Regions from separate parts of the Glaciimonas sp. OK215 genome, predicted to be linked through region 1. Evidence: predicted binding sites of a transcription regulator. Region 1 holds the regulator's gene; each other region holds the start of a gene.

Evidence for each region. Region 1 encodes sigma-54, which starts transcription at its own class of promoters, with help from an activator protein. Its sites were predicted from a motif close to TGGCANGNAANCTGCTTT; they were not measured.
Region 2: the regulator sigma-54 is predicted to act here: its motif matches at 5,903-5,920, upstream of AC3CHX_RS10955 (GTP cyclohydrolase II).
Region 3: the regulator sigma-54 is predicted to act here: its motif matches at 2,958-2,975, upstream of pedF (cytochrome c-550 PedF).

What each region holds. Positions count from the first base shown of each region.
Region 1 is NZ_CM173544.1:5,516,183-5,526,406, reverse strand. It holds gene AC3CHX_RS25475 (PilN domain-containing protein) at 1-89, shown strand, start outside; gene AC3CHX_RS25470 (type IV pilus inner membrane component PilO) at 121-780, shown strand; gene AC3CHX_RS25465 (pilus assembly protein PilP) at 777-1,325, shown strand; gene AC3CHX_RS25460 (type IV pilus secretin PilQ) at 1,322-3,538, shown strand; gene aroKB (bifunctional shikimate kinase/3-dehydroquinate synthase AroKB) at 3,614-5,383, shown strand; gene AC3CHX_RS25450 (deoxyguanosinetriphosphate triphosphohydrolase) at 5,380-6,543, shown strand; gene AC3CHX_RS25445 (DUF4197 domain-containing protein) at 6,697-7,395, shown strand; gene hpf (ribosome hibernation-promoting factor, HPF/YfiA family) at 7,578-7,931, opposite strand; gene AC3CHX_RS25435 (RNA polymerase factor sigma-54) at 8,039-9,532, opposite strand; gene lptB (LPS export ABC transporter ATP-binding protein) at 9,550-10,224, opposite strand, start outside.
Region 2 is NZ_CM173544.1:2,433,907-2,444,130, reverse strand. It holds gene AC3CHX_RS10985 (DUF3460 family protein) at 1-201, shown strand, start outside; gene AC3CHX_RS10980 (extracellular catalytic domain type 1 short-chain-length polyhydroxyalkanoate depolymerase) at 238-1,401, opposite strand; gene AC3CHX_RS10975 (CopG family transcriptional regulator) at 1,423-1,836, opposite strand; gene AC3CHX_RS10970 (TetR family transcriptional regulator C-terminal domain-containing protein) at 2,041-2,682, opposite strand; gene upp (uracil phosphoribosyltransferase) at 2,692-3,324, opposite strand; gene AC3CHX_RS10960 (DUF1688 family protein) at 3,353-4,603, opposite strand; gene AC3CHX_RS10955 (GTP cyclohydrolase II) at 4,600-5,844, opposite strand; gene AC3CHX_RS10950 (c-type cytochrome) at 6,044-6,757, opposite strand; gene AC3CHX_RS10945 (cytochrome C) at 6,758-8,092, opposite strand; gene AC3CHX_RS10940 (hemerythrin domain-containing protein) at 8,255-8,851, opposite strand; gene AC3CHX_RS10935 (hypothetical protein) at 8,871-9,350, opposite strand; partial or broken gene AC3CHX_RS10930 (c-type cytochrome) at 9,877-10,072, shown strand; gene AC3CHX_RS10925 (cupin domain-containing protein) at 10,109-10,224, opposite strand, start outside.
Region 3 is NZ_CM173544.1:5,634,092-5,644,315, forward strand. It holds gene AC3CHX_RS26045 (NCS1 family nucleobase:cation symporter-1) at 1-237, opposite strand, end outside; gene AC3CHX_RS26050 (MurR/RpiR family transcriptional regulator) at 498-1,361, shown strand; gene AC3CHX_RS26055 (substrate-binding periplasmic protein) at 1,507-2,313, opposite strand; gene pedF (cytochrome c-550 PedF) at 2,448-2,918, opposite strand; gene AC3CHX_RS26065 (sigma-54-dependent Fis family transcriptional regulator) at 3,191-5,083, shown strand; gene AC3CHX_RS26070 (alpha/beta fold hydrolase) at 5,097-6,056, opposite strand; gene pqqA (pyrroloquinoline quinone precursor peptide PqqA) at 6,149-6,223, shown strand; gene pqqB (pyrroloquinoline quinone biosynthesis protein PqqB) at 6,304-7,221, shown strand; gene pqqC (pyrroloquinoline-quinone synthase PqqC) at 7,218-7,934, shown strand; gene pqqD (pyrroloquinoline quinone biosynthesis peptide chaperone PqqD) at 7,956-8,219, shown strand; gene pqqE (pyrroloquinoline quinone biosynthesis protein PqqE) at 8,197-9,366, shown strand; gene AC3CHX_RS26100 (hypothetical protein) at 9,539-10,198, shown strand; gene AC3CHX_RS26105 (PQQ-dependent methanol/ethanol family dehydrogenase) at 10,179-10,224, opposite strand, start outside.

The DNA of each region.
Region 1 (10,224 bases):
GTGACAGTGCCCCCGGTGCGGCAGCCAAAAATGCAGGCGCTGCAGTGATCAGCACAAGCGTCGCCGCTCCAGTAACCGCCGCCAAGTAGCGCAGAGCAGCCTTGATATGAGAGATGCACGATGACGGATTTGAAAGAATTGAACGCTGCACTCAGCGCCCAGTTTCGCGGGCTGAAGGGACGTCACCCAGGGCAGTGGCCTATCGTTCCGCGCAGCTTGTGCGGAGCGGGTGTGTTGTTGCTGGTGATGGTGCTCGGCTGGTTTTTCTATTGGAGCGATCAGCAGAATGAACTCGCGAGTGGTGAACAGCAAGAGTTGAAGCTAAAAGAAGAATACAAAAGCAAAATTCAGCAGGCAATTAATCTGGAAGGTTTGCGCAAGCAAAAGAAGCAGGTTGCTGAATACGTCGTCACGCTTGAAAAGCAATTGCCGAGCAAGGCCGAAATGGACGCGTTGCTCTCCGATATTAACCAGGCAGGCTTGGGCAGAGGATTGCAGTTCGAATTGTTCAAGCCTGGGCAAGTCGTAGTGAAAGATTATTACGCCGAGTTGCCGATTGATATCAAGGTGACTGGCGGCTATCACGACGTTGGTTCATTCACCAGCGATATCGCCAATTTGCCGCGTATCGTCACGCTTAATAATATGAGTCTGAGCACCGGCAAGGATGGCATGCTGACATTGGAGGCCGTCGCCAAGACCTTCCGCTATCTGGATCCGGATGAAGTGGCGGCGCAACGCAAAGTCTCCGATGCGACCAAGCAGAAAGGCAAAAAATGATCGACTTTCGTATTGGCCGCTTGGTCCGGGTGCCGGTCGTTTTCTTGCTGCTGTCGACATTGTCGGGGTGCGGTGATAGCGGTGTGCAAGAGGTCAGGGAGTGGATTACGGATGTCAAAGCACACACGCACGTGTTGATTTCCAAGCTGACCGAACCAAAAAAATTTATTCCTTTTGTATATGCCGGCAAGACCAGCATCGATCCATTCAATGCCAACAAGTTGCTGGTGGTGTTGGCCAAAATGCAGGCTAACTCGAATGGCTTGAAGCCAAATCTCGAGCGTCGGCGGGAAGCTTTGGAAAGTTATCCTCTGGACACTGTCACGATGGTCGGCACTTTACAAAAAGTTGGTTTGAGTTATGCATTGCTGCAAATTGACAAGACGGTATTCCAGGTCAAGGTGGGTAACTATGTCGGGCAGAATTTCGGCATGATTACCCGCATCAGCGAGACCGAAGTAAATCTAAAAGAAATCGTACAAGATGCGTCCGGCGAATGGGTCGAGCGCGAAGCCAAGTTAGCTTTGCAGGAGAGCAAAAAATGAGTGCAGAAACGGGTGCAGCAAGGGGAATAGTCAGGGCGCCATTCGCATGCCTGAATGTGATTCGTCACAAAGCGTTAATGGCGGCAGCACTGGTTTTGCTAGTCGCTTTTGGACGTCCTGCGATGGCGGACGACAACGTGATTACGTCGATTAGCGCCAATCATCAAGGTGCTAACACCATAGTGACGATTCATCTCAAAAAGCCGCTGAGCGCGCTACCGACGGGGTTTGCGATTGTCAGTCCGGCCCGGATTGCGCTGGATTTCCCCGGTGTTGGGAATGCGACCGGCAAGACAGTGCAGGACGTGAGTTTGGGCGATGTGCGCAATGTGATTGTTGCGCAGAGTGACGATCGTGCGCGCCTGGTCTTTAATCTCAAGCGGCCGTTAAATTATGCCTTGGCAATGGAGGGGAGCGCAGTCGTCGTGACGATTGATGGCTCGGGTGGGGTCGCAACGGCAGTGAATTCGGTCGGTGTGCCCATCGCCCCTGCCGCCGTGTTAGCGTCGACTTCAACGCCGGCAAAAGCGACGCCAGTGGCATATCCTTCAGCCGCCATGCAAGACGGTAAACCGGCGTTGCGCGATATCGATTTCCGCCGTGGCAGCACTGGCGAAGGACGCATTGTGGTCGACCTGCCGAGCAAGCAAGTGGTGGTTGACGTGCGACAACAAGGTCAATCGATTGTGGTCGATTTCATCAAGACAAGTTTGCCCGCGGCATTGCGCCGCAAACTGGATGTCGGTGATTTCGGCACGCCGGTACGCACTATCACGACCATGGCGCAGGGTGAAAATGTGCGCATGGTAATCGAGCCGAAAGGCCTGTGGGAACACAGCGCCTATCAAAGTGACTCCCAACTGGTGATTGAGGTCAAACCGATTAAGGAACAACCGAATAAATTAGGGCAGGGCGTACGGAATTATCGTGGCGACAAACTTTCACTGAATTTCCAGAACGTCGAACTGCGTGCGGTATTACAGGTGATCGCTGATTTTACCGGTTTGAACATCATTACCAGCGATACCGTCAGTGGCAATCTGACACTGCGCCTGAAAGACGTGCCATGGGATCAGGCGCTGGATATCGTCATGCAATCCAAAGGACTGGACATGCGCAAGAACGGCTCGGTAATCTGGATCGCGCCGAGAGATGAGTTGCTGACCAAGGAGAAACTGGAACTCGAGCAACGCGCCCAGATTGCCGATCTGGAGCCACTGCGCACCGAGTCGTTCCAACTGAACTATCAAAAGGCAGATGCGTTCAAAAAAGTTTTCGGCATCAGTGACGATGGCGGTAGCGGTGGCGACAAAAAGAACAGCATTTTGTCCAAGCGTGGCAGCGCCGTAATCGATCCACGGACCAACCAATTGTTCATTACCGATACGCCGACTGTATTGGAAAATATTCGTGGTCTGGTCACGAAGATCGATATTGCTTCACGCCAGGTTTTGATCGAGGCACGCATGGTCGAGGCGAATGACGGCTTCAGCCGTAACCTCGGCGCCAAGCTTGGGTTTGGCTTTAGTAGCGCGAATGTCGCAGCTGGCGGTCAGCAAGCGGCATCCACGACAACATCGACAGGAGGAACAGCAGCAACCATTCCCGCTCTCGGACAGAGTGCCGTGAATTTGCCTGCGGCTCCTAGCACTGGTACCGCAGGTTCCGTGGCGTTGACCCTGTTCAATGCCGCAGCATCCAAATTCATCAGTCTTGAATTGTCGGCGCTGGAAGCGGATGGGCAAGGCAAGATTATCTCGAGTCCGCGGGTGGTAACGGCGGATCAACAGAAAGCCTTGATTGAACAGGGGACGGAAATCCCTTATCAAAACGCTACTAGCAGCGGCGCGACTTCGGTTGAGTTCAAGAAAGCAAATCTGAAGCTGGAGGTAACGCCGCAAATCACACCGGACGGAAACGTTATCTTGACGGTCGACGTGACGAATGACAGCGTTGGCGCGGTCGTTCCCGGCGGTGTTTCGATCAATACCAAGCATGTCCAAACCCAGGTTCAGGTTGAAAATGGCGGAACGGTGGTCATCGGCGGTATTTATACTCAGACAAGTTCAAATGATGTTAATAAAGTGCCACTGCTTGGAGATATTCCGGTTCTGGGTTATCTTTTCAAACAAACGGCAGTTGTTAGTAAAAGAACTGAATTATTGATTTTCTTGACACCGAAAGTCGTCATTGACCGGATCGCTGGGCATTAATTGCACAGGGGCACCGGTTATACGCCGGTGTCTGCATTTGCGCAAAAGGTTAAGTGGTGAAATGGTACGGTGTACATGAAAGGGAATATTTTTCTGGTCGGCCTGATGGGCGCGGGCAAGACCACGGTTGGCCGTGCTCTGGCGAAGAAACTCAATAAACTGTTCATCGATTCGGACCATGAGATCGAGGCGCGTACCGGCGCTTCGATTCCGTTGATTTTCGAAATTGAAGGGGAGGCGAGTTTCCGCCAGCGTGAAGCTGAAGTGATCCGGGATCTCACCGCACGTCAGAATATTGTGCTGGCAACAGGCGGCGGCGCCATCCTGGATCCGGACAACCGGGCTTTTCTGAAAAGCCGCGGCACCGTTATTTACTTGCGTACCAGCGTTCATCATATTCTGCAGCGTACCGGCCGCGATAAAAATCGCCCCTTGTTGCAAACGGCAGACCCGCGCCGGCGGCTTGAAGAACTGTCGCGTCAGCGCGATCCCCTGTATCGTGAAATTGCCGATATCATTATCGATACAGGACGGCCTAACGTACAATTTCTGGTGCAAAGCATTTTGTCTCAGCTTGATATGACGCGTATCAACGCCGATGTGCCGCTTGATGCGGCAATGGATCTTGCAAAAACCGCCGCCAACCTCAGCGCTACTTCTGCCGATAGCAGCAATACCATTCCAATCGAATTTCCTATGACTCAGCAAAAATCGTTCAATTCGTCAGCTGGCACGGCCGCCTCCACACCCTCAATCAGCTTGCGGGTCGAACTGGGTGAGCGCAGCTATCCGATCGAGATCGGGCAAGCGCTGCTGGCGGATGGCGATCGGATTGCGCGACTGATCAAAGGCAAGCAAGTCGCTATCGTGACGAATACCGTAGTGGCGCCGCTGTATCTTGCGGGTTTGCGGGCAGCGCTGCTGGCAGCAGGCAAGAAGGTGACTGAAATCATTCTGCCGGATGGCGAGGAAGAAAAAAACTGGGCCAGCCTGATGGTGATTTTTGACCGCTTGCTGGCAGAAAAATGCGACCGCAAAACCACCTTGGTCGCACTCGGCGGCGGCGTCATTGGCGATCTGACCGGTTATGCGGCGTCAGCGTATATGCGCGGCGTGCCGTTCGTACAAATTCCGACGACTTTGCTGGCGCAGGTTGATTCTTCCGTCGGGGGTAAAACCGGCATTAATCATCCGCTTGGCAAAAACATGATCGGCGCGTTCTACCAGCCACAGGCGGTGATCGCCGATACCATGACTTTGCAAACGCTACCTGAGCGCGAATTGTCTGCCGGCCTGGCAGAAGTGATTAAATATGGCGCTGTCATCGACGCGTCATTCTTCGACTGGCTGGAAGCGAATATCGGCAAATTGATGGCGCGTGACAGCGCCGCGCTGGCATATGCGATTCAGCGTTCATGTGAAATCAAAGCGGATGTGGTGCGACAGGATGAACGCGAAGGCGGCTTGCGCGCCATTCTGAATTTTGGTCACACGTTCGGCCATGCAATCGAATCCGGCCTCGGCTATGGCGTATGGCTGCACGGCGAAGCGGTTGGTTGCGGCATGATCATGGCGGCTGACCTGTCGCATCGTTTGGGTTACATTGATGCCGTCGCGCTTGAACGCGTCAGCGCGCTGGTACAAGCCGCCGGCTTGCCGGTTGTCGCACCGGATCTTGGTGCTGCGCGTTGGCTGGAGTTGATGCAGATCGACAAGAAAAACGAAGACGGTCAAATCAAATTCATTTTGATGAACCCGCTAGGAGCATCCCTGGTCACCACGGCGCCCCAGGAAGCAGTGCTGGCAACGATACAACACCTGGCTACTGGTCCTGCCCCACGATGAATGCAGAAACGTCTCTCGCCCCGTATGCTGCCCACTCAGCGACATCGCGAGGACGTTTGTTCGGCGAGACGGCACCCAATACGCGCACAGAGTTCCAGCGCGACCGCGATCGCATCGTGCATTGCACCGCATTTCGTCGACTTGAATACAAGACCCAGGTGTTCGTGAATCACGAAGGCGATTTGTTCCGCACGCGTCTTACACACAGCATAGAAGTCGCTCAAATCGCGCGTTCGATCGCGCGCAATCTGCAATTGAATGAAGATCTGGTGGAGGCGATTGCGCTAGCCCACGATCTCGGTCACACGCCGTTCGGCCATGCCGGCCAGGATGCTTTGAACGCCTGCATGATGCATTTCGGTGGTTTCGAACATAATCTGCAAAGCCTGCGGCTGGTCGACAAGCTGGAGCAGCGCTACGGCGCGTTCGACGGCTTGAATCTGATGTTCGAAACACGTGAGGGCATACTCAAGCATTGTTCTGTGGCCAACGCCAAAAGACTCGGTGATATCGGCCAGCGTTTTATCCAGCGCAAGCAGCCGACGCTGGAAGCGCAGGTCGCCAATCTGGCCGATGAAATTGCCTACAACAATCACGATATCGACGATGGCTTGCGTTCCGGTCTGCTGTCGCTGGAGCAGATGATGCAAATTGATTTCTTTGCACGTCACAACCGTGAGGTCGAAACAATCTTTCCCGGTCTGAGTGGTCGTCGTGCGATCAATGAAACGGTGCGGCGCATGATCAATGCATTGATCAACGATCTGATCGAAACGTCGCGCCAACGCATCCTGGCTGCGCAGCCGAAAACCGTCGAAGACGTGCGGGATGCCGCGCCACTCATTGCTTTCTCGGAGCTGATGACGCGCGAGGCGGCCGAGCTGAAGCGCTTTCTGCGTGAGAATCTGTATCGCCACTATCTGGTCAATCGGATGACCAGCAAGGCGCGCCGCATTATAGTCGAGTTGTTTGACTGTTTTGTCGGCGAGCCGAGCCTGCTGCCACCGGATTATCAATTGGCGCAGCAGGACAGTACGGCGCAGGCGGCCCATGCGCAATTACAAGCGCGTCAGGTCGCCGATTATATTGCCGGCATGACAGACCGCTATGCGATACGCGAACATCGACGGCTGTTTTTGGTCGATGAAGGTCATCTGTAATTGCTTCGAAACGCCGCACCCGCTTGCGCCAGGCGCTTCAGATACAGCGGCCAAGCAAGCCTGTGGGTATTTGATACCGCCCCGTATTTTCGTACGTCACATGGTGGATGACGCTACGCTCATCCGCTCTACTTTTTCTATAAAGGATCAGTCATGAAATTTTTCTCTCAACCTACACTGAGCCTGGGACTGACGATCTCATTGACCGCGTCCACGGCGTTGGCTTTTTCGCTGGCCGATTTGAGCAATCGGGACGCCAGTGCCGGACTGAAAGCAGCGCTTGAGAAAGGCGCGACCGTCGCGGTCTCCAAACTCGGCGTTGAAAATGGATTTCTGAATAACGACAAAGTAAAAATTGAATTGCCAGGCCTGCTGGAGCAGGCTCGCCCACTCTTGAGAATGACGGGCAAGGGGCAGCAATTGGACGATCTGGTGGTATCGATGAATCACGCGGCAGAGTCTGCTGTGCCGTTGGCCAAGCCATTATTGCTGAATGCGGTGAAATCCATGTCGGTCACGGATGCGAAAAATATTCTGAGTGGCGGCGATACGTCGGTCACTGATTTTTTCAGAGAGAAAACTGCTGCGCCATTGAGTGTGAAATTCCTGCCTATGGTGAAGCAAATTACCGATCGTAACGGTGTCTCGGCGCAATACAACGCGACCATGGGATTGGTTGGCAAAACAGGTCTGGTGCCAGGACAAGCTGCGACGGTTGAAGGTTATGTCACGCAACGTGCGCTGGATGGCTTGTTTTACATGATAGGCGAGGAAGAAAAGGCGATTCGTCGCGATCCGATTGGTACCGGCAGTGCGATTATCGGCAAGGTATTCGGTGCGATGAAGCAATGATGGACTGAATCGGGGCCATATTTGTCGGGCTGATCGGACCATCAAACATTACGCCCGCAAATGACTTCCACCAATAACAAAGGGCGCATTGACTGCGCCCTTGCTCATTTGTCAGTATAGAATTTTCTCAATCAGTTTATTGAGCGGATTCTTGCGTTGACGGGTTCAGAGAACCGCTACCATCACGTCGCTGCGACCGGTAATTCCTCGGGCAGATGCTTAATCGCGTCGTGTTGGTGGTTTTGCATTTTGTCCTTATATTTGATCACTTGACGATCGAGCTTGTCGATCAGTAAATCAATGGCAGCGTAAAGGTCATGCGCAATGCTCTCGGCATGCAGGTCTTTGCCTTTAACGCGCAGATTAATTTCAGCTTTTTGGCGTTTTTCTTTCTCGGTGATTTTGTCGATTGTCAGGATCACACTGATATCGATGACCTGATCGAAGTGGCGTTTGATACGCTCCAGTTTGTTTTGCACGTGTTCGCGAATGGCGGGAGTTACGTCGAGGTGATGCCCACTAATTGTGAAGTTCATACAGCGCTCCTATCAAATGTGTCGTTGGCGGTTCGGACTCCGGGTGATCAACTCACGCTGAATCGATCAGTCAGAACACAACGACGGTTGTGCAAACAAGCAAACAGCTACAGAGATTTGCGCAAATTAACCGGCGGAATTCTTAATGCTTCGCGATATTTTGCGACAGTACGGCGAGCTACAACCATACCTTGTTCCGCGAGCATATCGGCAATCTTGCTGTCAGAGAAAGGACTTTTAGAATCTTCCGCTCCTATGAGTTGTTTGATTAACGCCCGTATCGCCGTTGAGGAAGCCTCTCCACCTGCCTCCGTAGCAACATGGCTACCGAAGAAATACTTTAATTCGAACATCCCATGGGGGGTGAGCATGTATTTCTGAGTGGTTACGCGAGAAATGGTGCTCTCGTGTAAACCTAGTGTATCAGCTATTTCGCGCAACACAAGAGGCCGCATGGCGACTGCGCCATGCGAAAAAAAGTTGCGTTGGCGTTCTACAATTGCCTGGGCGACACGCAAAATTGTATCGAAGCGCTGCCGCATGTTCTTGATCAGCCATTTGGCCTCCTGCAATTGCGAATTGAGCGATCCTTCGCCCTTACTTTGTTTGAGGATGTTGGCGTAAAGTGCGTTGACGCGCAGTCTTGGCATAACGTCATTGTTGAGCATCACCTGCCAGCCATTCTTGGCCCGTCTGACAATCACGTCTGGCACCACGTAGTCCGAGGTGTTGCCGGCGAAGGTAGCGCCTGGATGCGGATTGCATTGCTTGATCACCACCTGCGCTTCGCGCAAATCTTCGTCATCGCAATCCAGCGCTTTCTTGATTTTATTGAAATCGCGCTGGGCAAATAAGGTCAGATAATCTTGCACAATTGTCAGCGCCAGACGGCGGGTGACAAAAGGGATCTTGGGAAAAGCCTTAATTTGCAGTGCCAGACATTCAGAGGCGTCGCGGGCGCCGACTCCGGTCGGATCGAAGCTTTGGACCATCTTCAATGCCGTCAATAGTTCTTCGACTTCGATCTCCAACTGCTCGGGCAGACGCGCGTAAATATCCTCCAGCGTTTCCTCCAGATAGCCATTCTCGTCAAGTGCATCAATGATCAATTCAATGAGCGCACGGTCGCGTTGCTGGTCCACCGCTTCACGCATCTGCTCCAGTAAATGCTCGCGTAGAGTCGATTCGTGTGCTTCCAGTTGGGGCCTTGCATCCTCGTCGTCCGGTGCCTTGGCGCTACGGGCGACGTCGTCAAAACTCCATTCGCTATCACCGCCGCCGTCAACGTTTTCCTGACTGTTTTCGCCGGCTTCCTGAACTTCGCCGCCAGCTTCCGGTTCGGTTGGCGAGCTGCTGACTTCGCTGTCGCCAGTCGGCGCATCCATGGTTGATGCGGTGCCGCTGATGGCACCGTCGGCCAATAACCGGACCGAGTTGTCGAGCGGATCGTCGAGGCGTTCCAGTAGCGGATTATCAGAGAGGATCTGTTCCAGTTCCTGGTGCAGCTCCAGCGTCGATAACTGCAGCAACCGTATGGATTGTTGCAGTTGCGGGGTCAGCGCCAGGTGTTGCGAGGTGCGGAGTTGGAGAGACTGTTTCATCGGTGCCTGGGACTCGGTTACATGCGGAAGTGTTCACCCAGATAGACCCGTCGCACTGATTCATTGGCGATGATGTCGTCCGGACTGCCGCTGGCCAGCACGCTGCCCTGGTTGATGATGTAGGCGCGATCGCAAATGCCGAGCGTTTCGCGCACGTTATGGTCGGTGATCAGGACGCCGATGCCGCGCTCTTTCAGGAAGCGGACGATGCGTTGAATTTCGATCACGGCAATCGGATCGATCCCGGCGAATGGTTCGTCCAGCAGCACGAAACGTGGATTAGTCGCCAGCGCCCGGGCGATTTCGACGCGCCGCCGTTCACCGCCGGACAACGACAATGCCTGACTTTCGCGCAGCTTATCAATTTGCAATTCCTGCAGCAGGGATTCCAGCTTGTCCGAGATTTGTTTTTTGGTGAGGCCGCTGCCATTCGGGCGCTGCAGTTCAAGTACCGCACGGATATTATCTTCCACCGTCAGTTTACGGAATACCGATGCCTCTTGCGGCAAGTAGGACAGACCAAGCACGGCGCGTTGATGAATCGGCAAGCGCGAGATGTCGATGCCATCCAGGTCAATCGCTCCGCCATCCGATGGCACCAGGCCGACGATCATGTAGAACGAGGTCGTTTTGCCGGCGCCGTTGGGGCCGAGCAGGCCGACCACTTCGCCATTTTTTACCTTCAACGACAC
Region 2 (10,224 bases), 3.1 Mb from region 1:
ACCAAGCGACAAGGATATGGAACCGGGAAAGCCGGATACGTTTCGGATTTCGAACAATTCATGGATAAGTTCCTGATCGAATCTCCGGAAGTGGTCGAGAACCAGCGCAGGGGCTGGTATATCTTTTGGGACCGCGAGGTCGATCTTGAGGAATTGGAGAAGGCCCGCGAGGACAGCGTGCCGACGAAAGGCCACGCTTGAGACCGCACGCAGCAGGTTGCTTCAACAGCATGACATTTATAGTGACTGCGTCGCAAAAAAGCGCATCATCTCCTGCGAAGCGTCAGGTCCCTTGCCATCGGTATAACTGCCGCGGCGGCTGCCGCCGAACCAGGCGTGACCCGCACCATGCACCAGCCACTGCTCAGCCACCACCTTGCCGTCGCTGTCTTCGTGCACCGTTTGCGTATAGGCATGGCCGCCCCGCTTCAGCCCTTTTTTCACTTTCGCTGCAGCCTGCCGCGGCAAGGATTGCGTCATGATGCGATCACCGTTGCGCGGATGGACAGTCTTGTCGCGATCGCCGTGGAATACGATGATCGGTATCGCTTTCAGGCGCGCGGCCGGTGTGCCGGCCCCTTGCATGGCAGCCAGGGCCGACGGCAAGTCATTCGCCGCTGCATACGGCAAGCCGGAGTGGATGCCGACCGCGGCGTAAAGCTCGGGATAGGTCGCACTCATGATGGCGGCCATCGCACCGCCTGCCGACAGGCCGGCGATGTAGACCTGCCCCGGGTCCACGTGATAGGTTTTAATGATCTCCTGTGTCATCGCTGCGATGATGGATGGCTCGCCCTGGCCGCGTTGCTGATCGACAGCGTTGAACCAGTTCCAGCACTTCGATCCGTTGGCCGACTGTGCCTGCGCCGGATACAGGACCAGGCAGGACTTTTCCTCCGCGATCGCATTCATCCGGGTGCCGGCTGCGAAGTCATCCGGATTCTGCGTACAGCCGTGTAACATCACCACTAGCGGCAGCGCCTGACCGTGATAGGCAGTCGGGATGTACAGCTTGTAAGCGCGGGTGCCGGCATGATTGGTGAGGGAACCGGCCAGGAATTTTCCGGGAGCGAGCGTGTCGACGTCATCTTGCATTTCGCATTGCCGCGCAAATCCCGGCATCTCGAATCGGCCGTCATTCACCGGCACCTGAATGCCCAGTCCGGCCAGCAAGTCCGGTACGATGCCGCTCGTCGCGCCTGCGTTGTCGACTTTTGCTTTCGGTGCCGGATTGATATCTCGCATCGGGCGCGGCGTCGCAACCTTGCCGGTCCGTCCGCCTGCCGGCATCAGGCGCTGCAGCATTTGCTGAATTTTGACGGTAGCGGCGCCGGCGCCGTCTTTTTGCAGCAAGGAAGCCACTTCGCGCATTACTGCGAACATTTTTTCATTCATCTTCATTGAGTTTTCCCCGAGTTGAAGTTAGCGAATGCGCTCAGCCAGGGCGCTTTTGACGGCTGGGCTGGCATGCAGCGCACCGAGAACAACCAGTGATTCGATTGTGGCGAGAGCCAGTTCCGGCGACACATCGGCGCCGATGCTGGCCAGGCCCAAAACCTGGATCTGCAGCTTCTGACCCGCCCTCTGCACCGCTTCCAGATCGGCACGCGAATAATGCTGCAGTCCGAGCACCAGGTTCTTGCGGAGCACCGTCTGGCGCACTACTTCCGAATGCGCGGTCAGCTGATTTCGTATCGCCGTGCGGATCAGGTCCGTACGGTTGGAATAAAAACCTTCCTGCACCAGCAGGTCGACTTGTCCGAGATCGACGAGTCCCAGATTGATCGTGATTTTCTCGGTTTCGCTTACCTTCGGACGAATTTCGTGTACGCTCATGCCTATCCCCTGCCATCCATATAACATCCATATGCCATCCATATAGATGTTATTGTACGGTCGAAACGTTAATTGTCAAGAGGATCGAACTCATGCACATGATTCGCAAAGGTCAAATGATCTTTGCAATCGAAAACCCAATCTATGTGGGCTGCGGATTTCGGAAGTGGTTGGCACGCAAAAAGATGCCACGAGAAAACAGGTTCAGCAAGCAACATCTTCTATAGTGTCCAGCCCGCAGCCGCGCAGCAACAGGTTGGTCAGGTGCGTGGTCGCAGACGCCATTTGCCGGCTCCCCAACCGCTTCACCCCCAGTACCGCGCACACCTGCGGCTCGAAATCCGCATAGGTCTGGGTTGCAGCCCAGATCGTGAAGAAAAGGTGGCGCGGATCGACCGGCGCCATTCTGCCATCGGCGATCCAGCGTTCAATCACACGGGCTTTGGCGTCGACCAGCGCACGCAGGTCAGCGCGCAGATAATCGCCGATCTCGGCCGCACCGTGCAGGATCTCGTTAGCGAACACCCGCGATGCATCGGGATGGGATGCGGACAGCTTCATCTTGGCGCGGATGTAGTCCGACAGTGCGCGCCTGGGGTCATTGTCCTCGCGGATGCAGTCGATCTCGGCCAGCCAGAGCGACAGCGTATTGGCCAGCACCGCACGATAGATATCCTTCTTGGTCCGGAAGTAGTAATGCAAGTTGGATTTAGGGATCTGCGCGCGCCGTGCGATCTCGTCCACGGTCGCGCCGACAAAGCCGGCGCGGGCGAACACATATTCTGCCGCGTGCAGTATGTCGGCTTCATTGCTAAGGCGAATGCGTCCTTTGCCTGGCTGCTGCATCGCGCAGATTTACTTGGTGCCGAACAGGCGGTCGCCGGCATCGCCGAGGCCGGGGATGATATAGCCATGGTCGGTCAGGTATTCGTCGATCGCTGTCGTGGTGATCGGCACATCCGGATGCGCTGCGCTCAAGGCGGCGATGCCTTCGGGCGCTGCCAGCAGGCACACGTATTTGATGCTGCCGGCGCCGGTTTCCTTCAGCCGGTTTAGCGCGGCGATGGCCGAATTCCCGGTTGCCAGCATCGGGTCGACCAGGATCACCAGGCGCTCGCTGATATCCTCGGGTACCTTGAAATAATATTCGACCGGTTCCAGCGTTTCCGGATCCCGATACAGACCAATATGGCCGATACGGGCGGCCGGCAGAACGTCCAGCATGCCATCCAGCATGCCGTTGCCGGCGCGCATGATGGACACCAGGCACAGCTTCTTGCCGCTGATGGCCGGCGACTCCGTCGTCGCCAGCGGCGTCTTGATCGTGACCAGCTCGGTCGGCAGGTCGCGCGTGACCTCATAGGCGAGCATCTGGCTGATCTCGCGCAGCAGGCGGCGGAAATTATCGGTCGTCGTATCCTCGCTGCGCATCAAAGTCAGCTTGTGCTGGATCAGCGGGTGGCTGATCAGGTTCAGGTTCGTTGTCATCGCATCTCCCGGACTAGTGCAGTGTTGCTCAAAATACGGTGCCATCGCTGACGATGTTGACCGGCGGCATCCCGCCTGGCCGTCGTTCTGCCGCAATCCGGCGTCCGGCGGCCCAAGTGCCGCCTTCCAGCACGCGCGCCAGCGGAAACGCCTCGGCGCTCACACCCAGCTGCAGGCGCACTGCGTCGGCCACGCGATCGAGTGCGATCACCGTCAGCGCGCGCCATTCGACCACCGCCGGCTGATCTACCGTCAGGCTGCTGCTATAAAAAGCCGGATCGCGCGGCAGCACCAGCCCGAGGTCGAGCAGCAAGCCGCCGTTGCGGTATTCCGGCAGGCCGGTCAACTGGTCGAGACCGGTGACGCAAAAGCCCGCCTCTTCCAGCGGCTCCAGCATCGAGTAAGTCAGCCATTGCATGAGCTTGTGGAAAGGCAGCAAGCCGCCCTCCACGTCCGGATGGCGCCAGCAATCGCCGAGCGACACGCCGTCCAGCAGGATGCGGCCGGGCCACACCGCCCCCAGCGCGCGCAGCAGGGTTTCGAGAATGAATGAAGCTTCTATCTCCTTGCCGTGTGCATGGTCGGCCAGATAGTCGAACAGATTTCCCAGACGCGGCGTCGGGCCGAATACCGCGGGCGTGGCCCCGGCCACTGCGCCGAGCCGGCGCAGCATCTGCACCCGGCCCGCGAGTCCCACCATCGGATTGCTGTCGCTGACCTGGAAAGCAGCCGCCACGGTGTGCTCGGACAATGCGACCAGCGCCGCCGCATCGGTGCGCAAGGGTTGCTTGCGGTCAGCCGACAGTGTGCCGTCGGCAAACAGCGCGAGGCTGGCCACGCCCAAGCCTTCCGAGCGGGTCAGCTGGAGTTGATTGGACTGGTCGATGTAGCGCCAGTCCGGCCCGGCGCCCGCATCCAGCAGCACGCTCGGTATGACCAGGTCGATCCGGGTGCGCGCGCGCTCGCTGCCGTGCAAACCGGCGTGCGCCGCCAGTTGCTGCCAGCGGTCGATGCCGCCTGCCCCGAAATGCCTCCAGCGGCTGTGATACGGCACCGCCAGGTCCGGATAGTGCAACCTGATCGTGTCGGCCACATAGGCAGCGACCTGCTCCAGCCGCTCCGGATGCCAGGTGAAATGGGTGGCTGCGGCGCGCTCGGCCCGCGCCATGATCTGCGCACACTGGCGGCGCACCGCCTGCGCAGTCAGCAGCCGTGCGGCCGGATGGTTGTCCGGCACCGGCATATGCCAGCCGCTGTCGGGCGAAATCATTGCGCTCATTCGGACAAGCCCCGGCCCTTGGCAACGGTAAGCTCTTCGCTCGATACTGCGGCCTCGGCCGAGAAATAACCCGCCGCCACCTTGGCATCCATCTCGACCCGCGCGTCGGCCGGGATCAGCTCGTCCGGGATCGGCACCCGCTCGACCACTTCAATGCCCTGTGCGGTCAATGCGCCATGCTTCAGGTTGCTCATTGATGCCCAGCGGTCGATGCGCTTGATGCCAAGCCAGTGGAACACGTCCGGCATCAGTTCCTGGAACCGCATATCTTGCACACCGGCAACACATTCAGTACGTTCGAAGTAGGTCTCGGCGCGGTCGCCGCCGACCTGGCGCTTGCGCGCGTTATACACCAGGAACTTGGTGACTTCGCCCAATGCGCGCCCTTCCTTGCGGTTGTAGATCACCAGTCCCACGCCATCCTGCTGTGCCATCTCGATGCAGACCTCGACGCCGTGCGCCAGATAAGGGCGGCAAGTACAGATGTCGGAACCGAACACGTCGGAGCCATTGCATTCGTCATGCACGCGGCAGGCAACCCGGGTATCTTCCCGGCCGAGCTTGCTCATGTCGCCAAAGCAATACAGCGTCATGCCGCCGATCGGCGGCAGGAATACCTTGAGGTCGAAGCGCGTGACCAGTTCCGGGAACATGCCGCCGGTCTGTTCGAACAGGCTGCGCCGCAGCGCGCTTTCCTGGATGCCGAAACGCTTGGCCAGGCCCGGCAGGTACCAGACCGGGTCGATCGCCGCTTTGGTTACGCGCACGTCGCCATTCGCAAACAGGATACGGCCATCGGGCTTGAGGCGGCCGGCGACGATGGCATCCTTCAGTTCCGGCATGTTGATGTGGGCTTTGGTGATGGCAATCGTCGGCCGGATGTCCATGCCGGCGGCGATCTGTTGCGCGAATACGCTGCCGACCAGGTGGCCGTAAGGGTCGAGCGACACAATCTTGTCGGGATACGCCCATTGCGGATGCGGACCGATGTCCTCGGCCGGCGACGTATTGGTCAGGTCGGGCCGGTGCTCGCGGGCGAGCGACCCGGCTGCGATAGCCAGCGCGCGATAGACCGCATACGCGCCCGAGTGCGTGCCGATCGCATTGCGTTGCTGCGAATTGGTCAGGCTGGCAACCACCGGGCCGCGATCTTCTGCGTTGGCGGCACCCCAATGGATGTCAGTGGCGGCGTTTTCCTTGCGGCCTTGGGAATGGGACGTAAGCACGATATGGTCAGACATGATCGCTCCAGATTCGAAACCCGGGAAAACCTGACTGAATAGTCAGGTTTTTACTAATTTAGCACTTCCTGTGCCAATTGGGAATCTGGATTTTAAGCACAGGACGCGACGGTCTATGTCACCGCACTGAACAGCGCACCGACCGCACTAGTGGCACCCATACGCCAAACGACATGGTGCGGCAACTCGCCAGCACACGTTATTGGGCAAGTGGCATGGCCTCCAAATAGGCCGCGACATTTTTCATATTCTCGGGTGTGAGGGCGTGCGTGACAACTTTCATCATGGCGCCTTCCGGCCTTTGCTCGGTTCTTTGAAAAACCATCAGTTGCTTGACGATATAGTCGGCGTGCTGGCCGGCCAGACGCGGGAATTGTTGAATGCCTTCGCCTTTGGCACCATGACATCCGGAACAGGCCGGCGTGTTGCTGGCGGCTATGCCATTTTCAAAAATCGTTTGGCCGGCGTGGAGCAGCGCCGGATTTCCGGATTTTCCGGGAGCGGGCTTCTGGGACGAAAAATAAGCGGCGAGTCCGTTGATCTGCTCGTCGCTCAGTCGGGCGCTGATGCCCCACATATACTCGAATCCTGCGGGGTCCGAACGGCCATGGCTCTTGAACGACTTCAGTTGCGCTACGAGATACGGCTCCGACTGCGCCGCCAGATGCGGAAAGTTGGGAGACACGGACACGCCCTGAACGCCATGGCAATTCGAACAGACTTGCAACGCAAGTGTCTTGGCTGCGACATTCGGATCGTCCAGGGAACGCGACCGTTCCGGCAAAGAACAACCGGCAACCATGGCAACGACGAGCACGCCAAGGGGTAAATAAGCACCTTTCCGCTTGAGTTTCCCGAATCGTGTTGTCTTGGCCATGCGTGGTACGGGATGATGATCATCATAGCTATGCATTTAGTAGGCTCCCCACACATAGAGAAAGAGTGTGTTGTTATCTTTCGCATTGCGGCCAGCCCCATCGTAGTTGCTGGTGGCCCCGTGGAACTGGGTGTAGGCAAAGTATTGCGCGCCAACCCGGACGTATTGCACCGGCAGCCAGAACACTTCGGGCACCCAGCCGCGGGTGCCGGGATTGGCGGCCACATCCGGGTACAAGGTCGCATCCGACGTTCCGGTCGTCCTGAAGTAGCTCAGGCTGGTGCCGTATTTCGCCCGGTAAACATAGCTGGCTTTCAGCCTTAGCTGATTGAGGGTATTCGACCCATTGGCCGCAATGCCGGTCACGTCGCCATTGGCGATGGTTTCCCGGATATAGCTGAACTGTGCCGTGACGGTATGCGGATCCAGCAGATATTGATACTGCGCATCCACCCCGCGGTCGCGAAAGCGCGTGGTCGGACCGGTCGGATTCTGGTTGTCGGGGTAGATGTCGGCATTCATGGCGAACATCCCCACCATTGCACTATGCGGCCCCCAGTCGTGACTGAGCGCCAGCCGTAAATAGGGATTGGTGCCCCTGAGCTTGGTCTGGTCCTGATCCGACGTGCCCTGGCTCAAGAACGACCAGGCGCCGTTGGCGGTCTGATACGCAGCCAGCTCGGCATACAAGGTCTGGTTCCAGAAGGCATAGGCACCCACGCCGGCGACCTGCGCGCCGAGCTGGCTGATGATCGGCGTGGCGTCGGGTCCGGTGACTCCAAAGCCCGTCGGGACATATTGAATCCACGCCGGTGCGGTATTCCAGGGGTCGGAGATGGAAGGATTGTTGGTCAAGGTCAGGCCGACGATCAGGTCCCGGTTCAGATCGATGAATCGATCCGCGTAGCGCAAATCGAAATTGTCGGACACCCACTTGCTTTGCCATTTACCCGAGTCCGGATTTTGATGGTCGTAGTTATTGAAGGTCGCTTGTGCGAACACGCCGACATTGTCGGTAATCTTGCCAGCGACGAAGACGCTGCCGGTCTGGAACAAGGCGACCGCATCTTTGGCGAACGCCACGTCGCTGTCCGGATTCGAACTCTTGGTGAAACTGGCGACCCCCATTACCGACAGCGGAACGGTGCGCGTACCGATGGTGTAACCGGTCAGCTTGAACAATCGCCCATAGGCAGTCAGCTCCGGAAATTGCCCGCCGGCGTGACAGGCCATGCAATTTTGTCCGGTTTGTCGCGCGAACACCGGCAGCGCATGGGCTACCGGTGAGTTCAACAAGATTTGCGTTAGGAAGATGACGGCTAACAGATAGAAATATCTGGTGCCCAGGTATCGCGTTATGAACGAGTCCATGTCGAGGTAGTTCCCTTCTCATCATTATTGAAATTATTATTGAAAGGTTCCGAATCGGGCTCGGATAAATTGACAATAAGCAAGCGTGCGACGCTTGTCAACGTCGTTGCGCCGTCACAACGTTCCGATCGCACACGAACAGCATGTGCATGCATATTTAATTTAGATCGGAGCCTCCTCGCCGTCCGGTGCAGGAATAATATTAACAATCAGCAAAAACAGCTTTTCGAGGTCCACTTTCAGGTCGGCCCCGACAAACGGGTCGAGATTGCCAGCGAACGCGGCGTCAACCACGGCCCAGTCCTCTGGCGTCAACAAACGCTTGGCGGCAGGCAGAATCACCTCCTCTTCCAAATGCATGTGTCTGAAATAAAACTTGGCATACCGCTCCACCAGGTCACGAAATGCCGGAAATGCAGCACTCCCCTGCAGCTCATAGCGGGTCAGTGCATGCTCCAATTCCCGCACCAGCGCCTCACCTTGCCCGTGCTGGAACTCCAGCTCGACGAGCGTCTCATCAAGTTCGTGGGTCCGGTCTCGCAACCGCGCAAACAGGTACTGGTCTTCTTTTGGATGATGCACCTGCTCTGGATACTCCCGTATGTAGTAGAGCATCGCGCGAAACACCATCAGCCCTGGCGCCTGCTCGCCTTTATCGATAAGACGCACGAAATGCAGCATGCCGCGAGTCACTGCCGACAACTGCTCGTGTTCGTCCAGGATAATACGTACCGCATTACGCTGCCGTGGCGATTGCATGATCAGCTCCTCTAATTTCTTAATTCGGCTGTCGATACTGCCTGTGCGGATTCAGCATCGGATTTTTTTCCCGGGAAATTGTCTCAGGTGACTCTGACGAAGACTTGCCAGGAATCGGCATGGCGATGGAACCCATCCTGCCGGCGCCGCCGAGCGCATTTTTTGCCCTATCCTCAAACAATTCCGCCATCTTTCGATTAGTCTGGTCGACGCGTGCTCGCGCCAATTTTGCAAGCTCGGCGTACAAACACCAAGCGACGTCCGCAACTTGATAGCCATACGACAGCGGTCCAACATGGCTGGCGCTGACCCAACAGGACCCTGGGGCATTTTCAGCGGTCAGCAATTGCTGACTCGCTGCAGACGCAATCATGTTCAGATTGACAAACTTCTCGACGCTTTCAAGCATTTTATTGTTCAGCGAAACCCATAGTTCCTGTTGCGATGCCAACTGCGAATTGATCGCGGCCGCCACTTGGGTCGGAAGGGATGCAAACATTGCGTTCTCCGGTGTGTCTATAATCGACGATCAGATGGCCGGACGTATTTTGACCTTCTGACCTACCGGTCGTAACGCATCGGCTGCTAAGCACCACTAGATTAAGTGTAGCTAGAAGTAGTAGCCCGGTCAGCAGGCCCGTTTGATGCACATCAAAAATTTGCCCAAAAAATCAAACCATGAATAGCGTTGACTTAAGGCCAAAGAAAAGTGATACGTCGCATTTGATCCATATTCCAAATTTCTTTGGAATTTTTCACCGGTCTGGCGTACATTGCATCGAAGTAGTCAGATGGTAGCCACTTGCAATCCCGGTTGGGATGCAGATTGCGGGATTAGTCATCCAATCAGATATGCGTGGGAGAACAATAGCGTGATCCGATACGTATCTCCATTGATATTCTGCCTGGCTGGATCGCTATACGGCGTGAGTATGGCGCAGACAGTGGCGCCGCCCACTGAAAAGGTGCCCGATACGATGGAGACGCGCGTCCAGGCTTGCGTCGGTTGTCATGGACAAGGAGCATGCGCTGCCTGCCACGGCGACCACGCGAGCGACACCGCGGCTCGATGGCGAACCCGAATCCTATATTCGCACTGAGTTGCTGGGCTTTGCCAGCGGCACCAGACGTAATGACATCAACGAACAAATGCGAAACGTGGCCCGGCAAATGACACCTGAAGAGATTGATGCCGCGGCGCGCTACTACGCGAGCCGTTAGATACATGAAAGCGATTTAACCCGGCACGTCCGACGGTCACAGGAGAACGATGGTCACGAGTAGCGACGAGTTCTGGATGGCTGCCAGTTCATGCGGGACCCCGGCCGCCAGGTAAAGGAGGTCGCCGGTACGAATGACTGTATGCGTGTCCC
Region 3 (10,224 bases), 120 kb from region 1:
GGTAAAGAACTGGACGATCATGATGCCCGTCAACAGCGCAACCAGCACCTGCCAGCTACTGAGTCCCAGGGCGAACAGACTGCCGGCAGTCACATAGCCGCCCACGCTATGCACATCGGACATCCAGAACGCAAAAATGTTATAGGTGCCCCAAGTCTGCTTTTTCAGCGGCGCCAGGTCTTCATTGGTCAGCCGATCGTCATACGACGGCTTGATAACTGCGTTATGCTTTTCCATCTTTGTCTCCTAAGGTTTGACATAGCAAGCTTTATTATTTTGTCTGCAAGGTGATGCTTTGCAGGCGTCTGCGTTCGTCAGTCGTGCACTGAATATGGCAGGACGCCGGTATTGCTTCATGCGCATTCGTTGCCTTCTTTGAGGCGATATTATTTTTTCTTCGACACTGCATTGAAAATCTTTTTTCAACCCGTGTCAAATCATTTTTTCACTTCGTGTAAAATATTTTTTCACTCAGCCGTATGCCAAAGATGCAACTCATGACTAAACCAACTTCTCCGGCAGCCAACCTGTCGATTCGCATTCAGCAGCATCTCGCCCAACTGCCGCAGGCTGAAAAGCGCCTGGCCGACATGATTCTGGAGTCGCCCGGCCACATGGCCAGCTACTCAGCCTCCGAAATCACGAAAATGGCGGGCGTGTCGAATGCCACGATGACCCGACTGGTGCAGCGCCTTGGTTATCAGAATTACGACCAGATGCGGCGCCTGGCACGCCAGGGCATGGACTGGGGCTCTCCGCTGTACCTGCTGGATCGCCAGGAACCGGGCACTGTTACCGATAGTTCGGACTTGTACGAGCAGCATATTGCCGCCAGCACACAAAACATCCGCGGCACTTTTGCCGGCATCTCGCCGCTGCTGGTCAGTGAACTTGGCGCCAAGATCGCCAAGGCTCGCCAGGTGAGGATTTTTGGGCAGCGCAACAATTATTTTTTTGCGGCCTATCTACACTGGCAGTTCATCCAGTTCCGCAGCAACGTTTATGTGCTGCCCCGCGCAGGAGAAACGCTCGCGGAATATCTGGTCGGGTTGGATCCGGAAGACATTTTTATCGTCTTCGGGCTGCGGCGGCGCAATCCGCTGCTGGCCGAATTGATTGCAGCGGTTAGCCGTTTCGGCGTGAAAACGCTGCTGATCACGGATTCCGCCAACCGTGGCGACCTGGGAGCGACCTGGGTGCTCAAATGCGATACCAAAAGCCCGATACCGCTCGATAACCACACCGCCGTGATGGCGCTCTGCCACGTTCTGTCCGCGCAGGTGATTGAAAAAGTCGGTACCGTGGGTCGACAGCGGCTGGTAAAAATTGAAGAGCTGCACGCAGCGTTGAAAGAGTTGTGAGCGATTGAGATTGCGCCACGCATGCGCTGGCGGCAACGATAGCGGGTGGTAATGAAGTCTGTCGGACTTAGCGAGGCGCAGCGAAACTCAGAATAGCCGAGTCCGCTGCCCGATAGTTAATGCGAAAGCCGGTAGCCGACCGAAGTCACGGCGCAATCACCTGCACGCCATGTTTAGCAAAAATCTTGGCCATCTCACCGGATGCAATCAACGCGTCGGTCGCGTCTTGCAATAATTTGACGAGCGCGATGTCATCCTTTTTCACCGCCATGCCAAGCACCCAGCCTTTGCGTGGCAAGCGCTGAAACGCGACCTCGCTCATTTGATAATTGGGATCTTTTCTCAACACCGATTCTATTTCCGATCGGTTGGCGACTACCCCATCCAGTTCGCCTGCCTTGAGTTTTTCAAGTGCTTCCGTTGCCGTCGGATAGATTTTCACGCCGTCCCGAAACTTGCCGTCTTCCGCACCAAGAAGCAAAACTGCGCCGATCGACACCTTTTCGACACCAATCTTCTTTCCGGCGATCGCATCGAGATGATCGAAGCGCGGCAGCTTGCGTATGTCCCGTACCAGACACACCGTCTCACGATGATACGGTGCGAAAATTTCCACCTTGTCATTCTGCTGCATCAGACTCTGATCGACCGGCACATGGAGTAGAACATCAGCCGGACCGTAGCCGAGATAGTGTCCCTTCCAGACCATGTTGCGCAAATCGTCGCTCAGCTCTTCGCCGGCAGGAAACGGCAGCAAGCTCAGCTTCAGTCCCAGCTTGTCGGCCAGTGCCGCCGCCAGATCGATATCAATGCCGCCGTCGCTCGCCGAAAACGGTGCAAAATCGTTATACACAGCCACCTTCAGCACACCGGACTGCTTGATTTTCAGAAAATCGGCATTCGCTTGCGCTTGCGCCGTCGACCATAGACATAGGCACGCGAGCGCTAACATCGCGCTCAGGACTCTACGAGAAAATTTATACATGGTGCAGCACCCTATTCTGTTTGCAAATGTCTCCGCTACCATGACATAGCCACGCCTGACTCACACACTTTGAAGCACACAATCCGCGTGGCTCTGCCGGCTTACTTGATTGCGCGCAAGGTCTCAAGGTAAGCCTTGATGGACCACATGGCTTCCTGATTCAGGACACCTTCGAACGGTGGCATGTAGACAGCGCCATTGCGCACCTTCCCATGACGAATGGATACCAGGAAATATTTATCCGTTTCCTTGTAGCAGGCTTGTTTTTTCGCTTCGCTTTTGAGATCCGTACAGTCGCGATCCAACAACCGCAAATCCGGCGCAATACCGCCGGATTGCGCCTGCAGTCCATGGCATCGTGCGCAATTTTCAGCGTATCCGGATGTTCCGATTTTCACCGCTTCCTTCTGGCCGCTATAGGGGTTTTCAGTGCGCCATGCCGGTCCAAGTGCAGGCAATGTTTTTGTATCTATCGGCTGCGGCGTCACATCGCCATGCGCAAACGCAAACGATGGCGTCAATACAGCGGCCAATAAAGAACAACCCGAAATGATGTGTCTAATATTTTTCATACAATCTCCTCGACAACGTTTTGACAGAATGAGGAGGTAGAGGCAATTGCCGTGCCAGGAAAATCAGGCGCACAGCGGTGTGGTTTCTGTTCCATTTCTGAACAGGTGGAATAGCAGGTGCCATATAAATGCACAGCCTGAAAACAAGGAATGGCATGCCGTCTGGATCAACGCTCCGCAGGAGACCGGGCCATGCGCCGGCAGGCAAGCGGCGCCACCGACGATAAAACGGCGTTGTGCGTGGCACGCTTTCTGCATGCAATACGCACATGATGATAGAAGAATCCCGTCTGCGCTCTATAGCGTATGGCTTGTCCGAAACGGAGAAGCCCGATTTCAGTCCCATAGAGCGGACTGATTTGTCGCTATTGCTGGAGCAAAACCGCATTCTGCATACGCATGCGTTGCCGGTGATGGAAACACTCTACGAACAAATCATCAATACCCACAACATGGTGATCCTGACCGACGTCAACGGTCTGATCGTGCACACCTTGGGAGACGACGATTTTTTGGAGAAGGCCAATCGGGTCGCACTCAAACCCGGTGTCACATGGTCGGAGGCCAGCAAAGGCACCAATGCGATTGGCACCGCGATCGCGGAGCAACTGCCGGTACAAATACATGCCAACCAGCATTATCTGGTGGCCAATCACTTTCTGACATGCTCGGCGGCGCCGATTCTCGATCATCAGGGCAATGTGATCGGCGTGCTGGATGTGACCGGGGATCAATCCAGTTTTCACAAGCATACGATGGCGCTGGTGCGGATGTCGGCGCAGATGATCGAAAATCATATGTTTTCGGCTGCGTTCCAGGATGCCATCACCTTGCACTTCAATACACGACCGGAATTCATCGGCACGCTGATGGAAGGGATTGCCTCGTTCACCCCGGGCGGAAGATTCCTTTCTGCCAACCGGACCGGATTGTTTCAGCTGGGCTTGTCGTTACCGGCACTGCGATTACATACATTCAGCTCACTCTTCGGCTTACCCATCTCCGCCTTGTTCGACCATTACCGTACGGCCGTACCCGGATTGCTGAATCTTTGCATGCCTAACGGCGTGCGCGTGTATGGACGTGCCGAACTGCATCTCGCCAATAATGCCTTCCACCATGCCGTGGAGTTGGTCCGCGACGCCGATGACGAAGACACCGGCACAAACCAGAGCTTGTGCTCGGCAGCTGGCAATCGCACGAACCAGACGGCCCGACGCATGTCCGGACTCCGCTATCTGAATACCGGCGATCCGCAGGTAAGCGCCCTGATCGACAAGGTTAACAAAGTGCTGGGACGCGACATTCCGATTCTCATCATGGGCGAGACCGGAACCGGCAAAGAATTGCTGGCGCAAGCGATCCACAATGATTCGCCGCGTGCCAACGGTCCGTTTGTGGCGGTCAATTGCGCGTCCATTCCCGAAACGCTGATTGAATCGGAATTGTTCGGATATGAAGACGGCGCGTTTACCGGTGCGCGTAAAAAGGGCGCCATCGGCAAGATCCTGCAAGCCAATGGAGGGACGCTGTTCCTCGACGAAATCGGCGACATGCCGTCCAATCTGCAGTCGCGTCTGTTACGGGTACTGCAAGAACGCATGGTCACGCCGCTGGGGAGTACCAAGTCAATCACCGTGAATGTCGAATTGATCTGCGCCACCAATCGCAATCTGCGCGACCTGATCGCCAAAGGCAGCTTCCGCGAAGACCTTTACTACCGCCTGAACGGTCTGGTAGTCAGGTTACCGCCGCTACGTGAGCGGACCGATATAGAAATCGTCGTCGAGAAAATACTCATGGCAGAGTCCGCCGGCGGACGCTATACGGTCACACCTGACATCATGCGGCTGTTCAAGCTGCATGGCTGGCCGGGCAATTTCCGCCAACTGACGAACTTGTTACGCACCGCGATCGTCATGGCCGATCAGGATCGCGAAATTCAACACCAGCATCTGCCGGACGATTTTCTCGAAGACATCGAACAGTCGCAAGCCCATGAAGCGAATCAGAATACCAATTTACTGGTTTCCAGCGGCGCCAATCTCGAACAGGTAGAGCGATCGGTTATCCAAAAGTCGTTGGCCTCCAATGGCGGCAACGTATCCGCCACAGCGCGAGCCCTGGGCGTGTCGCGCAACACCATCTATCGCAAGATTCTCTGAAAAAAAGCGTCGGTCACAGCACATTTCGCAGATCATGAATGGCCTGTTGCAGCGCGCTCCGGATGGCGGGATCGGACGGCGTATGGGTTCCCCCGGCCACCCATCGCAAGTCGGCATGCGGCATGAATCGTTGCAGGCGACAGGCATTCTCCGGCGGACAAATCCAGTCGTGCGTACCGTGAATCATGATGGTCGGCACGCTTGCGGCCTTGCGTGCAGAACGGAATAGCCTGCCCTCGGTGACAAAACAGCGATGCGACAGGTACTGCGCTTGCAGGATGTATTTCGCCAATCTTGCCGCGCTGCCGCTTGCCGGCATCGCTACCGCCACTCCCGTCATCGCCTGCAACACGGCATCTTCATAATCACTCCAACGCGCTGCGGCGTCGTGTTGTTCATCACATGTTCCGTTTTGCAGCAGCGCTGTTAAGGATTGGAGCACATCCTCTTTCTGGAAATGCGTCCATCCATGGGTCAGACGCCCCCATGCATCCGGCACCAAAGCCCGCAGCGACTGGAAAAACCAGGTCATCTCGCGAGGACTTGCCAGAAACGTCCCGCGCAACACCAGTCCGGTCAATCGGTCGGGGTGGCATCCGGCGTACAGGATGCCCAGCGTGGCCCCCCACGAGCCACCCACGACCAGCCACCGATCGATGCGCAAGTGCCGGCGCATATGCTCGATATCGAGGATCAGATCGGGCGTACGGTTATGCGCCAGCAAGGCGCTCGGGATGCTGCGTCCGGCACCGCGCTGATCGAACAGCACAACCCGCTGGCGCGACAAATCGAACCAATCCAGCATCCCCGTACTGCAACCGCTACCCGGCCCGCCATGCAAGACCACTGCCGCAGGCGCATCGATGCAGCCATATTCGGCGAAATACAGGCTATGCCCGTCGCCGACGGACAACCAGCCGGCGTGGAATGGCGCAGGAAAAACCTTCGGCATGGAACTTGCGTTTATCGACATGATTGCATCAGTTGTTAAGGCGCCTTATGGGCAATGCTTGCATGCAATCACAAATCGTACCTGGTATTTTTTTCTATTCAATGGAGTCAATCATGACCTGGAACAAACCTGCGTTTTCCGACCTGCGTTTTGGCTTTGAAATCACAATGTACATCGCCAATCGTTAATAGCTAATCAGCATCTTTGGACAGTGCGGCGATTGCAAAACGATCGCCGCACCTGATCCCGGGCTTAACCTACTCAAACAATGAAAATCATCGTATTAGGCTCTTCAGCAGGTGGCGGTTTCCCGCAATGGAACTGTAATTGCCGTAACTGCAGCGGCGTCCGCGACGGCAGCATCAACGCCCGGCCACGCACGCAATCGTCGATTGCGGTGTCGTCCAACGGCAGCGACTGGGTATTGATCAATGCCTCGCCCGACATCCTGACGCAGCTGCGCGCCACGCCGGCGCTGCAGCCGGGGCGCAGCGCCCGCGACACCGGCATCGCCGCGGTGATGCTGATGGATGCGCAAATCGACCACGTGACCGGACTATTGATGTTGCGGGAAGGCCGTCCGCTGCCGCTGTATTGCACGGCGGCGGTATGGGACGATCTCACCATCGGCTTGCCGCTGGTCCACGTGCTATCGCATTACTGCGGCGTGCAATGGCACGTTCTCGCCCCCAACCACACCATCGCGCCGGTGGAAGTGCCGGGGATAGACGACATCCGCTTTACGCCGTTGATGCTCTCCAGCAAAGCGCCGCCCTACTCGCCGCATCGGGAAATGTCGCAGCCCGGCGATAACCTGGGGCTCCTCATCGAAAACAAGAAGAACGGAAAGAAGATTTTCTATGCGCCCGGCCTGGGGAAAATCGAAGCGCATATAGAGGCGGCCATGCATGCAGCCGATTGCCTGCTGGTCGACGGCACCTTATGGACGGAAGATGAAATGATCCGGCTGGGTTTTTCCGCCAAGAAATCGGCCGACATGGGGCACCTGCCGCAGTCGGGCAAAGGCGGCATGATCGAGGTGCTGGATGCGATCGCCGGACCGCGCAAGATACTGATACACATCAACAACACGAACCCGATGCTGGATGAGGATTCCGCAGAGCGGGCAATCCTGACGCAGCACGGCATCGAAGTCGCATTTGACGGCATGGAGATCGATCTATGACTAAGCTGATACAACCCGCAGGCGACACTTCCCGCGCATGGGACCACGCCGAATTCGAAGCGCAACTGCGCGCCAAAGGCAGCGGCTACCATATCCACCATCCATTCAACGTCAAGATGAACAACGGTTTGCTCAGCCCTGAGCAGCTGCGCGGCTGGGTTGTCAATCGCTTCTATTATCAGATCAATATTCCGCAAAAAGACGGCGCCATCATCGCCAACTGTCCCGATCGCGCCATACGCCGCAAGTGGGTCCAGCGCATACTCGATCACGACGGCGCGGAAGGCAATGCCGGCGGGATTGAAGCATGGGCCCGGCTCGGCGCAGCCGTTGGCATTCCACGCAGCGAGCTATGGTCGTTGCAGCATGTGGTGCCCGGGGTGCGGTTTGCCGTCGATGCCTATGTCAATTTCGCGCGGCACGCACCATGGCAAGAAGCCGTCTGTTCCTCCTTGACGGAAATGTTTGCCCCAAAAATCCACAAGGACCGTTTAGCCAACTGGCCGCAGCATTACGCCTGGATCGAAGCCGACGGCTTGCAGTATTTCCGCAGCCGCATCTCGCTCGCCGAGCGCGATGTCGAGCACGGACTGCAAGTGACGCTAGCCCACTTCATCACACGTGCCCAGCAGGACCGTGCGCTGGAGATCTTGCAGTTCAAACTCGATGTGTTGTGGTCGCTGTCGGACGCCATCGAAAAAGCCTACCCTTAACCTTACTTCGTGGAGCACCCGATGACTACCCACCCAGACAAGCCAAAATTATCCAGACTGTTTCGACTGCAATGGGAAGATGCGCAAAGCAATTACGTGCTGCTCTACCCGGAAGGCATGGTGCAGCTCAATCGCAGCGCAGCAGAAATCCTCAAACTGTGCGATGGCGAGCGCGACGTGTCGGCCATCACGCACACCCTGGAGCGGGCGTTTTCCGTGAGCGGATTACGGGCCGATGTGGATGACTTTTTACGGACAGCCAATGAACGCAACTGGATTACCTGAGAACATGCGCGGACTTCACCATGCCAACGCAGCGCCGCCACTCTGGCTACTCGCGGAATTGACGTATCGTTGCCCGCTGCATTGCGTGTTCTGCTACAACCCGCTGAACTATGCGGAGAACAACAAGGAACTGAGTACTGCGCAATGGATAGACGTGATGCGGCAGGCACGCAGGCTCGGGGCCGCCCAACTCGGCTTCTCCGGCGGCGAGCCGCTGCTGCGCGACGATCTGGAAGAGCTGATCGAAGAGGGCCATCGACTCGGTTACTACACCAATCTGATTACCTCCGGCGTCGGTCTGACCGAAACCCGCATCGCGCGCATGAAACAGCTTGGCCTCGATCACATCCAGCTATCGTTCCAGGATTCGACCAGGGAAATGAATGATTTCCTGTCGAGCACCAAGACCTTCGATCTGAAATCGCGCGTGGCCAGACTCATCAAACAGTATGACTATCCGATGGTGTTGAACGTGGTATTGCATCGCTACAATCTCGATCACGTCGACCGCATCATCGAGATGGCGCTCGCCATGGAGGTGGAATACCTGGAGCTGGCGAATACGCAATACTACGGCTGGGGCTTGGTCAATCGCGCCCATCTTCTGCCTACCCGCGCACAGGTCGAAAAATCCGAAGCGGTCGTCAACGCATATCGTTCCCGTATCGGCAACAAGGTAAAAATCCTGTTCGTTGTGCCCGACTACTTCGAGGAACGCCCCAAGGCCTGCATGAACGGCTGGGGTTCCGTATTCCTCGCAATCGGCGCCGATGGCACCGCCCTGCCCTGTCATGCGGCAAGGTCCCTGCCTGGCATTGAATTTCCGAACGTGACGCAATATAGCCTGCACGACATCTGGCAACACAGCGATGCGTTCAATCTGTATCGCGGCGATGACTGGATGCAGGAACCGTGTCGCACTTGTCCCGAGAAGAAAAAAGACTTCGGCGGCTGCCGTTGTCAGGCACTCGCCCTGACCGGCGATGCCACCAATGCCGATCCGGTGTGCAGCAAATCGGCACAGCATGGCGTGATACAGAATATCGTGTTGCAGGCCGGACGCAAGAGCGACGCAAGCGTGCCGGAGCAGCCTGTTCTGTTTCGGACGGATGCCAATTCACGGCGTTTCTTTGACGGAAAATCCTAGGAGCCTGTTGACTCACTCAGCAGTTCGGTCGTCGTTATTTGAAACGGTCGCTGCTCCGTGGAAGCTAGTCGGGGGTGGCCCGACAGCCAGTCACTTTTCTTGCTTCGCCAAGAAAAGTAACCAAAAGAAGGCGACCGCAAAGCCACTGCCCTCCCGTTGGTCGGGTCCCCAAATGAGACGACTGGCGTTCGGGAGGGAAAACAAACTCGCTGCGCTCAGACAAGTTTTCCCTCTTTATCCGAACGCCAGTCGTCTCATTTGGCAGCGTCTCAATGCGGAAGATCAAAAGCAACGTCAACTGCAACCTCAACAGCAACCCCTCGGCGCTCCGTGGTGGGTTAAGCGGTGGAACAATGATGCGGCACGCTGCGCTGCCGGCAAATACAGTCCCCGATTCACTGCAGAGGCTGTGGGTTTTGACGTTGCTTTTGAATTCCGCATTGAGACGTTGCCAAATGGGGCGGGTGCCAGTCGGGAATTGTGGGGAAACTTGTCTGAGCGCAGCGAGTTTGTTTCTCCACCCGACTGGCGCCCGCCCCATTTGGGGACCCGCCAACGGCGGGCAACGGCTTTGCGTCGCCTTCTTTTGGTTACTTTTCTTGGCGAAGCAAGAAAAGTGACTGGCTGCCGGGCCACTCCCGGCTTGCCTCCACGGAGTAGCAACCGTGTTAGATACGCAACGACCAAATTACCTGATGCGCACAATAAAATATTTAAAAAAAAGCTGACGACCGTAGTCGTCAGCCAAAACGCCTCAGGGCGGGAAGAAGTAAGCTGTCTTCAATACCTTGACGACCTGGAAGCTGCTAACGTTACTGCGGACCGAGTTTGAAAACCCATACCGATCCACCTTGTTCA